One region of the Mesorhizobium sp. M0816 genome, then DNA from elsewhere that is predicted to be linked to it. Evidence: predicted binding sites of a transcription regulator. Region 1 holds the regulator's gene; each other region holds the start of a gene.
The links. Region 1 encodes LexA, which represses DNA repair genes until DNA is damaged. Its sites were predicted from a motif close to TGTTCNNNNTGTGTTCNG; they were not measured.

Region 1 (3,278 bases):
ACGGCCTGCCAGACATCGGCATAGCCGACATAGAGCGGGGTGAAGCCGAAGCGCATGGTCGATGGCGCGCGAAAATCGCCGATCACGCCACGTTCGATCAGCGCGCGCATGACCTGGTAGCCATGCTCATGCATGAATGAAATCTGGCTGCCGCGTTTTTCCCCATCGCGCGTGCTTTCGAGCGTGAGCCCGTAAGTGCCGCACTTTGCCTCGACAAGCTCGATGAACAGATCCGCCAGTGCGATGCTCTTCTTGCGCACCGCCGTCATGTCGACATCGTTCCAGATGTCGAGCGCGCCCTTCAGCGTGCGCATCGACAGGACCGGCTGCGTGCCGCACAGAAACCGGCGGATGCCGGTGCCGGCCGCATAGCCTGGCTCGAAGGCGAAGGGCCGTGCATGGCCCCACCAGCCGGTGAGCGGCTGCTGGATGTCGGAAAGATGCCGCTCAGCCGCATAGATGAAGGCAGGCGCGCCCGGGCCGCCATTCAGATATTTGTAGGTGCAGCCAACGGCAAAATCGGCGTTTGCCTTGTCGAGTTCGACTGGCATCGCGCCGGCGGTGTGGCAGAGATCCCAGACGATCATCGCCCCGGCTTCCTGAGCCCTGCGCGTCAGCGCCGGCATGTCGCGCAGTTCGCCCGACTTATAGTTGACGTGGTTGACCAGCACCACGGCGGTGCGTTCGTCGATCAGCTCTTCGATGGTCGGCGCGTCGACCCCCGAGAGGCGCAGCAGCGTATCTTTTCGCGTCGAAACCACACCCTCGGCCATGTAGAGGTCCGTCGGAAAACTATCGCCCTCGGCGACGATGACCTGCCGCTCCGGTCGCATGGCCATGGCGGCGTGCAGCAGCTTGTAGATGTTGACCGATGTCGTGTCGCAGACCACCGTCTGGCCGGCCGCGGCACCGATCAGGCGCCCGAGCTGGTCGCCAAGTTCAAGCGGCATGTTGAACCAGCCGGCCGTGTTCCATGCGCGGATGAGATCATGCGACCATTCTTCGGTCGCGGCCTTGTGCAGTTCATCGAAAGCGGCACGTGAAGCAGCTCCTAGCGAATTGCCGTCGAGATAGATCACTCCTTGCGGCAACACAAAGCGGTCGCGCATCGCGCGCAACGGATCCGCGGCATCCATCGCCTTTATGGCCACGAGATCGGGAATTCCTGTCATGATTTGTCTGCTCCCCCAAGATCCAACGCAACGCCGGACACGCATCGACTGTTCTTCCATTACCTGGTTGCGCGCAGCAAGGCTCCACCGGCGAGAAGCAGCCTGACCAGGCGGTGGAAACCGGGACTTAACCCGAGGTTGGCGTTTTGAATTCGTTTCGTTCACGGTGCATTGACCAAACCGCACAGTCGATACGGGTTCAATTCCGTGCCTTTTGCCGACCGACGGCCGATGCCAGTGCCGCCTTCTAGGAGGCCAGAAGGGCGCAAACGAAAGCAGAATCAAGGCGATGAGGCTCGCGGCGGTGAAAATGCGGTACGCCGGTAGGGGACGTCGTTTGTTTCCCGAGCCTTAACGCATTCATTAAACTTTAAACAGTTGCGGAACACAACTGGAACAGATAGTGTTTGTTCTGGGTTTGTTTTTCTGATTCTGTTGGGGGTCGCTATGCTGACACGCAAACAACACGAACTGCTTATGTTCATCCACGAAAGGTTGAAGGAAAGCGGTATCCCGCCTTCATTCGACGAGATGAAGGAAGCGCTCGATCTGGCTTCCAAATCCGGAATCCACCGGCTGATTACGGCGCTGGAGGAGCGCGGCTTCATTCGCCGTTTGCCCAACCGGGCCCGTGCGCTGGAGGTGCTACGCCTGCCTGACTCGATCGCCCCCGGCCTCAATGCGGCACGCAAGTTCTCGCCGAGTGTCATCCAGGGCAGCCTTGGGCAAGGCGCCCCTCGGCAGGGCAAGCCGACATCGTCGCGTGTCCCTGCAGCCGGCAATGACGACGATGTCGTCGCCGCCGTTTCGATCCCGGTAATGGGCCGCATCGCGGCCGGTGTGCCGATCGATGCCATCCAGCACCAGACGCATTCGATTTCGGTGCCGCCGGATATGATCATGGGCGGCGAGCATTATGCGCTCGAGGTCAAAGGCGATTCGATGATCGAGGCTGGCATTTTCGACGGCGACACGGTGATCATCCGCAATGCCGATACGGCGAGCCCCGGTGAGATCGTGGTGGCACTGGTCGACGAGGAGGAAGCGACGCTGAAGCGGTTCCGCCGCAAGGGCGCCTCGATCGCCCTGGAAGCCGCCAATCCGGCCTACGAGACGCGCATCTTCGGACCAGACAGGGTCAAGGTGCAGGGCAAGCTCGTCGGACTGATCCGCCGCTACTGAGCTCCGCCCTTGGCGCCGGCTTTGGGGTTGTCGGCCCTGCGGTATGGCGGCAGGCCCCGTGCCGCGCGTGAAAATTTCCGCTGCACGTGCCAGGGCCGGTATGATTTTTCGACGGCGAAGCGGATCTCGGCGCGTGTTGCCGCTTGTGGATCGAAATAGACGGCGGCACTTCCCGCGCGCGCCAGTTGCCGTTTGGTGACGACGAGGACCAGCCGGTCGTAGTAGCAGGGGTTATGGGCGGTGGCGTCGTCGATGACGATCAAGCTGGCAAAGGCGCAGGCTGGCCGCGCAGTATCGCGGTCCTTGGCTTGCGCGATGATCGCGCCGGATGGATGCCTGGCAAGGCAGAGGCCGTCCGTGCAAATGAACGGCATGCCCGGCGGTAGGTCGGCCGGATCGGCAATGTCGAATTGCGGGTCGTTCTTTCCAGGCGTTTCCGGCGCGACGATGGCCTCTGATGTGAGCGCGCGTTTCCAGTTGTCGATGGTGAACTCATTCGGGCGTGCCCGGTTGACCGCGAGTTCACCGCTGCCGATCGGCAGCGCGACCAGCCGCGCGTCCTCCGAGACCAATACGTCGGGTATGCGTGTCTGCGTTGTCGTCAGCAAGCCGGCGAGCGCAAAAGGAAGTGCCGCCAGCCGCAACCAGGTCGTCGCCATGCTGGCAATGACGAGGGCGATCGTCACCAGAAGGACGGATCTCAGCGAAATCAGCCCGACCGCATCGATCGGCGAGCGCTCCGAGATCCACCCGGACAGGGCGATCATCGCCGTCAGCCCCTTGCCCATGACATAGAGGAAAGGGCCATCCGCACCGAACGGCATCGCCAGCGCGCTGAGAACGGCGAAGGGCATGACGACCAGTGAGACGATGGGCATGATGGCCAGATTGGCGAACAGGCTGAGCGGCGCCACGCGCTGGAAA
Region 2 (3,278 bases), on a different contig from region 1:
AAAACCATCATGGACGATGCGCAGATGCGTGCCGCCGGAAACGGTGCGGTCGAGCGTAAAGGTGACGATGCTGTCCACTGGGCTGTCGTTCATTGCGCTGTCCAGGGGGCTGCCGGGCGGCACCTGCGTATCGCCGGGCGCCGGCCGCTCCCGCCAGGAATAGCGCAGCAGCCGTCCGGGATCCGCGTCGAGGATTTCGCACTCGATCGGCGCATTCGGCGCTTTAAAGGCAAAGCGGTTGCCGATTTCGGGCTTGATGTCGTTCGGCATCATCCAGGCCGCGAGCAGGTCCGGCACCGTCAGCGCCCGCCACACCTTTTCCGGCGGTTCGGGCAGCTCGCACTCGAACTCGATCTTGTCTGCGGCCATTTCGGCGCGTTCTGTGCCTCGGCTGGTCATTGGTCCATGTCCTTCAAAACCGTCTTGAGTCTTTCGATGCGCTCTGGCCAGAACGCACGGTAGCGTTCGATCCAGCCGAGCAGTGGCGCAAGCCCCTTCGGATCGACGCGGTAATAGGCATTGCGACCGGCCCGGCGCTCGACCACGAGGCCGGCGCCGCGCAGCACTGCGAGATGTTGCGATACCGCCGGCTGCGATACCGGTATGCCAGTGCGCAGTTCCGACACCGTCATCTCGCCGTCGGCGAGCCGCTCATAGACGGCGCGACGCGTTGGATCCGCTAGTGCCCGAAAAATGTCTGCTTCGATCATGCCGAAAGCATAAGTCAATACTTATCGGTTTGGCAAGCCGTGTTTTTTAAGACAGGCGGTGTTTTTTAAGACAGGCGAGGTTTTTACAAACTCGCTGGAAGCCAGCGTCTCACCATGTCGGGGGATCCGTTGAACGTCGCCTCGAAAACTGGTGACGCGAGCACAGCATGAATATGAAGCAATTCGGAGCCGACGTTGCGGAAGCCATGTTGCCTGTGCGCGGCAACAACAAGCGACTGTCCGGCAGTCAAGACGAGATGCTCTTCGTCGATCCACATCTCGGCCCTGCCAGCGATGACGGTAAGCACTTCCTCGACCGGGTGCCAATGTGTCGGGGCGCCAACCGTGGGTTCGACCCATTGTTCGAATATGCAAAGTTGAGTTGCGCCGTTGCAGGCCGAGACATGCATGCGGGTCTTTACTCCCGTCCGCCATTCTTCTTGCGGCTGATCGTCATGCGCGACCATCTTCATTGAGTTCGCCTCGATCCCATGGTCTGTGGAAATTCGACACCAAGACACTACTTCTTACTGACAACTATTGACAGTGCAGGGCCTCTCCTATAGAACGAAAAGAGAACAAAAACGTTGTGGGAAAAGGCAGCGACGGCAGGCAGGGATTGTCCATAGCCTGTAAGGTGCAGCGACAGAAATCTGGTTTCGGATGAGTGCGGAGAAGTATCATGGCGGGTAGCGTCAACAAGGTCATTCTGGTGGGCAACCTCGGGGCGGACCCTGAAATCCGCCGCTTGAATTCGGGTGACCCGGTCGTCAACATCCGCATCGCGACGTCGGAAAGCTGGCGCGACAAGACATCCGGAGAGCGCAAGGAAAAGACCGAGTGGCACAATGTCGTGATCTTCAACGACCAGATCGCCAAGGTGGCCGAGCAGTATCTGAAGAAGGGCATGAAGGTCTATGTCGAGGGCCAGCTGCAGACGCGCAAATGGCAGGACCAGACCGGCAATGACCGCTATACGACCGAAGTCGTGTTGCAGAAATTCCGCGGCGAGCTGCAGATGCTCGATGCGCGGGGCGAGGGCGGGGGCCAGGTCGGCAACTATGCCGGTGGTGGTGCGAGCCGCGGTTCCGATTTCGGCCAGTCCGGCCCGGGCGAAAGTTTCAATCGCGGTGGCGCCAACAAGGGCGGCGGCGGTGGTTCGTCGCGCGAGCTGGACGACGAAATCCCGTTCTGATTTCTCGGGGCGGACTGCCCTTGCGGCGAAAAGCGCCGGCACCTTGGCCACGAAATGGCGTCCCGAAAATCTGTCTTGGATTTTCGGGACGTTGTGCGTTTGAGCGGTGAAAGGACGTATCAGGTGAAGGCAAGGGTCAAATGGGTCGAGGAGCGCACTTTCGTTGGCGAGTCCGCCAGTGGGCACAAGCTGGTGCTAGGCACTGCGTTCGGGCCGGAGGGCAAGACGCCGGGGCCGAGCCCAATGGAACTGGTGCTGATCGGCACCGGCGGCTGCTCGGCCTATGACGTGGTCCATATCCTCGAAAAGGGGCGCGAGGCGGTCGAAGATTGCGTAGTCGAACTCGATGCCGACCGTGCAGAAGCCGATCCCAGAGTATTCACCCGCATTCACATGCATTTTGTCGTCAAGGGCCGGGCGCTATCACACGACAAGGTGAAGCGGGCGATCGGGCTTTCGATCGAGAAATACTGCTCAGCCTCGGCAATGATGGCCAAGACTGCCGAGATTACCCACGACTTCGAAGTCATTGAAACGACAGCGAAGTAGGGCTGTTCCTACGTCGCCATCAGCGCCTTGATGCCGTCGGCGACGAACTGTACGGCGAGCGCCGCCAGGATGACGCCGAGCAGCCTTGTCAGGATCGAACGGCCGGTTTGGCCGAGGATACGGTCGATGCGCTCTGACAGCACGAACACCAGGTAGGTGATGACGAGGCAGATGGCGATGATGCCGACAAGGGCTGTCTGCGCGCCCAAACCCTGAAACGAGCTTGAGAGCAGGACGGTCGCCGAAATCGCGCCGGGACCGGCAATAAGCGGGATCGCCAGCGGAAAGGCGGCGATGTTGTGGATCATGTCCCTGGTGATGGCGACGTCGCCGATCTTCTCCTTGCGGTCCTGTCGGCGCTCGAACACCATTTCGAAGGCGATGAAGAACAACAGAAAGCCGCCGGCGACGCGGAAGGCCGGCAGAGTGATGCCGAAGACTGACAGGATCGACGCGCCGGCGATTGCGAACAACGCCATTACCAGGAAGGCGATGACCGACGCGCGCACGGAGACCTGGTTGCGCTCCTCGCGGTTCATGCCGCGGGTCACGGCGAGGAAGAGCGGCGCCAGGCCGGGCGGATCGATCGTCACCAGTATGGTGACGAAGGCGTTGAACAGGCTGTCGAAGCTCGGCATGCTGACCCTCCCCGCCGGCAAAGCCGGATAACGGGATTGGTAGAGCAAAGCGGAGGCAGTGGAAACCGCGCGGATCAGGGGCTGACGGCCCGGCGCGCCAGAAACTCGACTTCGAGACGCCAGGTGGCGCCGTCGTCCTGTGAGCGTTCGCCCAGCCAGCGGAACGAATTTTCGGTGATGCGCGAA
Region 3 (3,278 bases), on a different contig from region 1:
ATCCGACAATCCCGACAAGGAGGTCTCGCTCTACATCAACTCGCCGGGTGGCGTGGTGACCAGCGGTTTCGCGATCTACGATACGATGCAGTATATCAGTTGCCCGGTCTCCACGGTTTGTATGGGCTTCGCCGCCTCGATGGCCTCGTTCCTTTTGATGGCCGGCACACCGGGGCGGCGGATCGCGCTACCCAACACCAGCATCGTGCTGCATCAGCCTCTCGGCGGTTTCCAGGGCCAAGCCTCCGATATCCAGCGCCATGCCGAGGGCATCCTTCGCACCAAGCGGCGCATGACCGATCTTTACGCCCGCCATTGCGGCCGCACCTACGAAGAAGTGGAACGCACGCTCGACCGCGACTTTTTCATGACCGCGCAGGAGGCCAAGGATTGGGGCCTCGTCGACCATGTTTTCGACACTCGCAAGCAGGCCGCATGAACGAGCCGGGCCGGCGGACGGAACTGACGCGATTGAGCGCCCGCAATTTCAGCGACATCGGTCTGGTCTTGCCGCTATCGCGGCACTATAGTCCGGCGATGACCGCCAGCCGCTCGTCCAGCCTGTTATGCCTTGCTATCGCTACCGTAGCCGGCACGAACATGCTGGTGGGTATGGCACTTGCCCAAGATAATTCGATGTCTTCGCAAAAGGGCGCCCTGCCCGGTGTGACCAGCGATTATCGCATCGCCGAGCCAGCGCCGCGGCCTGAGCCTGACGATATGGCTCCAGGCAGCGGCAACGGCACCTTCAAGATTGGCGATACCGACGTTCGGATTTCCGGTAGCATCACCATCGATGTCGCTACCGGCGGGATCAGGCCCTCCAGCCGCTAAGCTCGCCTGGTGTGAACCACAAATATTGCGCTTCAAACGAACAGCCCCGCCATTGCGTTTGCAACTGACGGGGCTTCTTGGATCTGAAATCCAAATTGCCGGGAGTGTACTGCCGGCATTTTATTTCGGATGCTTCGCGGCATTCAGCCGACGATCCGACTAGCAGTCTCTGATTTTATGGGGATCAGCAGGTCCGTTTGGCGGGCAGCGAAAACGCCTGACCCTGGCCACTTATACCTGCCGCGGCTCCAGCGACACGTGGAGCCTCAACGAACAATCCGGTGGAGTCATGCCTCTGCTCTCCTTCTGTTGGTTGCGACTGTCGTCGTCGAAGCGCTCATCGCATAACCCGCGGCGTCTCGCAGGCTAGCCCCAGGCCGCGAGGCCATCGAAAGACGGCCGGCTTCGTTGACGTCTGGAGTCTGCCCCCACGGTGCAGGGACGTCAACCTTGAATAGCCGATTACCGAAAAATGTGATCGCGAGACGTTTTGGGAAGCCGGCCCCACGGGCAGCTTTTGTCAGGAGCGTGTTCGGCCTTTGTTCTTTCCGCTTGCCCGTTCGCGCGAAAGGCGGTTAAACGCTTTGGTCGAGAGTTGTGGCGTCTCTCGAAAAGGCGGCGAAATTGCCTACATAGGGGGTGGTCGGGAAAACCCGCCCATCCCACGAATTCCAGATTCTGAGGCGGCGACCGGCGATGGCCGACCATAAATATCTCTCCATTCGCGGGGCACGCGAACACAATCTGAAGAATGTCGATCTCGACCTGCCGCGTGACAGCCTGATCGTCATGACCGGCCTGTCGGGGTCGGGCAAGTCGTCGCTTGCCTTCGACACCATCTACGCCGAGGGCCAGCGCCGCTATGTCGAGAGCCTTTCGGCCTATGCACGGCAATTCCTCGAAATGATGCAGAAGCCGGACGTCGACCAGATCGACGGCCTGTCGCCAGCCATCTCCATCGAGCAGAAGACCACCTCGAAGAACCCACGTTCGACGGTCGGCACCGTCACCGAGATCTACGATTATATGCGGCTTTTGTTCGCCCGCGTCGGTGTACCCTATTCGCCGGCCACCGGCCTGCCGATCGAGAGCCAGACGGTCTCGCAGATGGTCGACCGGGTGCTTGCAGTCGTGGAAGGCACCCGGCTGTTCATCCTGGCGCCGATGGTGCGCGGCCGCAAAGGCGAGTACCGCAAGGAGCTGCTGGAGCTGCAGAAGAAGGGTTTTCAGCGCGTCAAGGTCGATGGCGTCTTCTATGAGATCGCCGACGTGCCGGCGCTGGACAAGAAGTACAAGCACGACATCGACGTCGTCGTCGACCGCATCGTCGTGCGCGGCGATCTGGCGACGCGGCTCGCCGATTCCATCGAGACCGCGCTGAAGCTGGCCGACGGGCTGGCGGTGGCGGAATTTGCCGACAAGCCGCTCGACGCCAGCCAGACCGGCGAGGATTCGGTCAACAAATCGAAGAACGAGACGCATGAACGCATGCTGTTCTCGGAAAAGTTCGCCTGCCCGGTATCCGGCTTCACCATTCCCGAGATCGAGCCCAGGCTATTCTCCTTCAACAATCCGTTCGGCGCCTGCCCGACCTGCGACGGGCTCGGCAGCCAACGCGCCATTGATGCCAGCCTGGTCGTGCCCGACGAGAATGTCTCGCTGCGGGCCGGCGCCGTCAGCCCTTGGGCGAAGTCGAGTTCGCCCTACTATGCGCAGACGCTGGAAGCGCTGGGCGTTGCCTATGGCTTCAAGCTCGGCGACAAGTTCAAGGATTTGAGCGAGGAGGCAAAGCAAGCCGTCCTGCACGGCACCGGCGAGCGCGAAATCACCTTCCATTACGATGACGGCCTGCGCTCCTACAAGACGACGAAAACCTTCGAGGGCGTCATCCCCAACCTCGAGCGCCGCTGGAAGGAAACGGAATCCGCCTGGATGCGCGAGGAGATCGAGCGCTTCATGTCGGCCACGCCCTGCCCGGCCTGCCGCGGCTATCGGCTGAAGCCCGAGGCGCTCGCGGTCAAAATCGCCGGCAAGCACATTGGCGAGGTCACCGAGCTGTCGATCCGCAAGGCCGACCAGTGGTTCACCGACCTGCCTGCATCGCTCAACGACAAGCAGAATGAGATCGCGGTGCGCGTGCTCAAGGAAATCCGCGAGCGGCTGCGCTTCCTCAACGATGTCGGTCTCGACTATCTGACGCTGTCGCGCAACTCCGGCACGTTGTCGGGCGGCGAGAGCCAGCGCATCCGGCTGGCTTCGCAGATCGGCTCCGGCCTGACCGGCGTGCTCTATGTGCTCGACGAGCCGTCGATCGGCCTGCACCAGCGCGACAATGCCCGCCTGCTCGACACGCTGAAGCATCTGCGCGACATCGGCAACACGGTCATCGTCGTCGAGCATGACGAGGACGCCATCCTGCATGCCGACTACGTCGTCGATATCGG

Region 2: NKI17_RS20995 (single-stranded DNA-binding protein) is a predicted target of LexA. The motif match lies at 1,274-1,291, and genes of this name have one in related genera.
Region 3: uvrA (excinuclease ABC subunit UvrA) is a predicted target of LexA. The motif match lies at 1,364-1,381, and genes of this name have one in related genera.

Annotation. Positions count from the first base shown of each region.
Region 1 covers NZ_JAMYOT010000021.1:88,536-91,813, forward strand. Annotated here, with positions in the region: gene kynU (kynureninase) at 1-1,172, opposite strand, end outside; gene lexA (transcriptional repressor LexA) at 1,620-2,354, shown strand; gene NKI17_RS26830 (ComEC/Rec2 family competence protein) at 2,348-3,278, opposite strand, start outside.
Region 2 covers NZ_JAMYOT010000013.1:71,861-75,138, reverse strand. Annotated here, with positions in the region: gene NKI17_RS21010 (SRPBCC family protein) at 1-369, opposite strand, end outside; gene NKI17_RS21005 (ArsR/SmtB family transcription factor) at 396-710, opposite strand; gene NKI17_RS21000 (cupin domain-containing protein) at 794-1,183, opposite strand; gene NKI17_RS20995 (single-stranded DNA-binding protein) at 1,393-1,905, shown strand; gene NKI17_RS20990 (OsmC family protein) at 2,029-2,454, shown strand; gene NKI17_RS20985 (MarC family protein) at 2,463-3,092, opposite strand; gene NKI17_RS20980 (hypothetical protein) at 3,167-3,278, opposite strand, start outside.
Region 3 covers NZ_JAMYOT010000013.1:75,458-78,735, forward strand. Annotated here, with positions in the region: gene NKI17_RS21015 (ATP-dependent Clp protease proteolytic subunit) at 1-439, shown strand, start outside; gene NKI17_RS21020 (hypothetical protein) at 436-834, shown strand; gene uvrA (excinuclease ABC subunit UvrA) at 1,531-3,278, shown strand, end outside.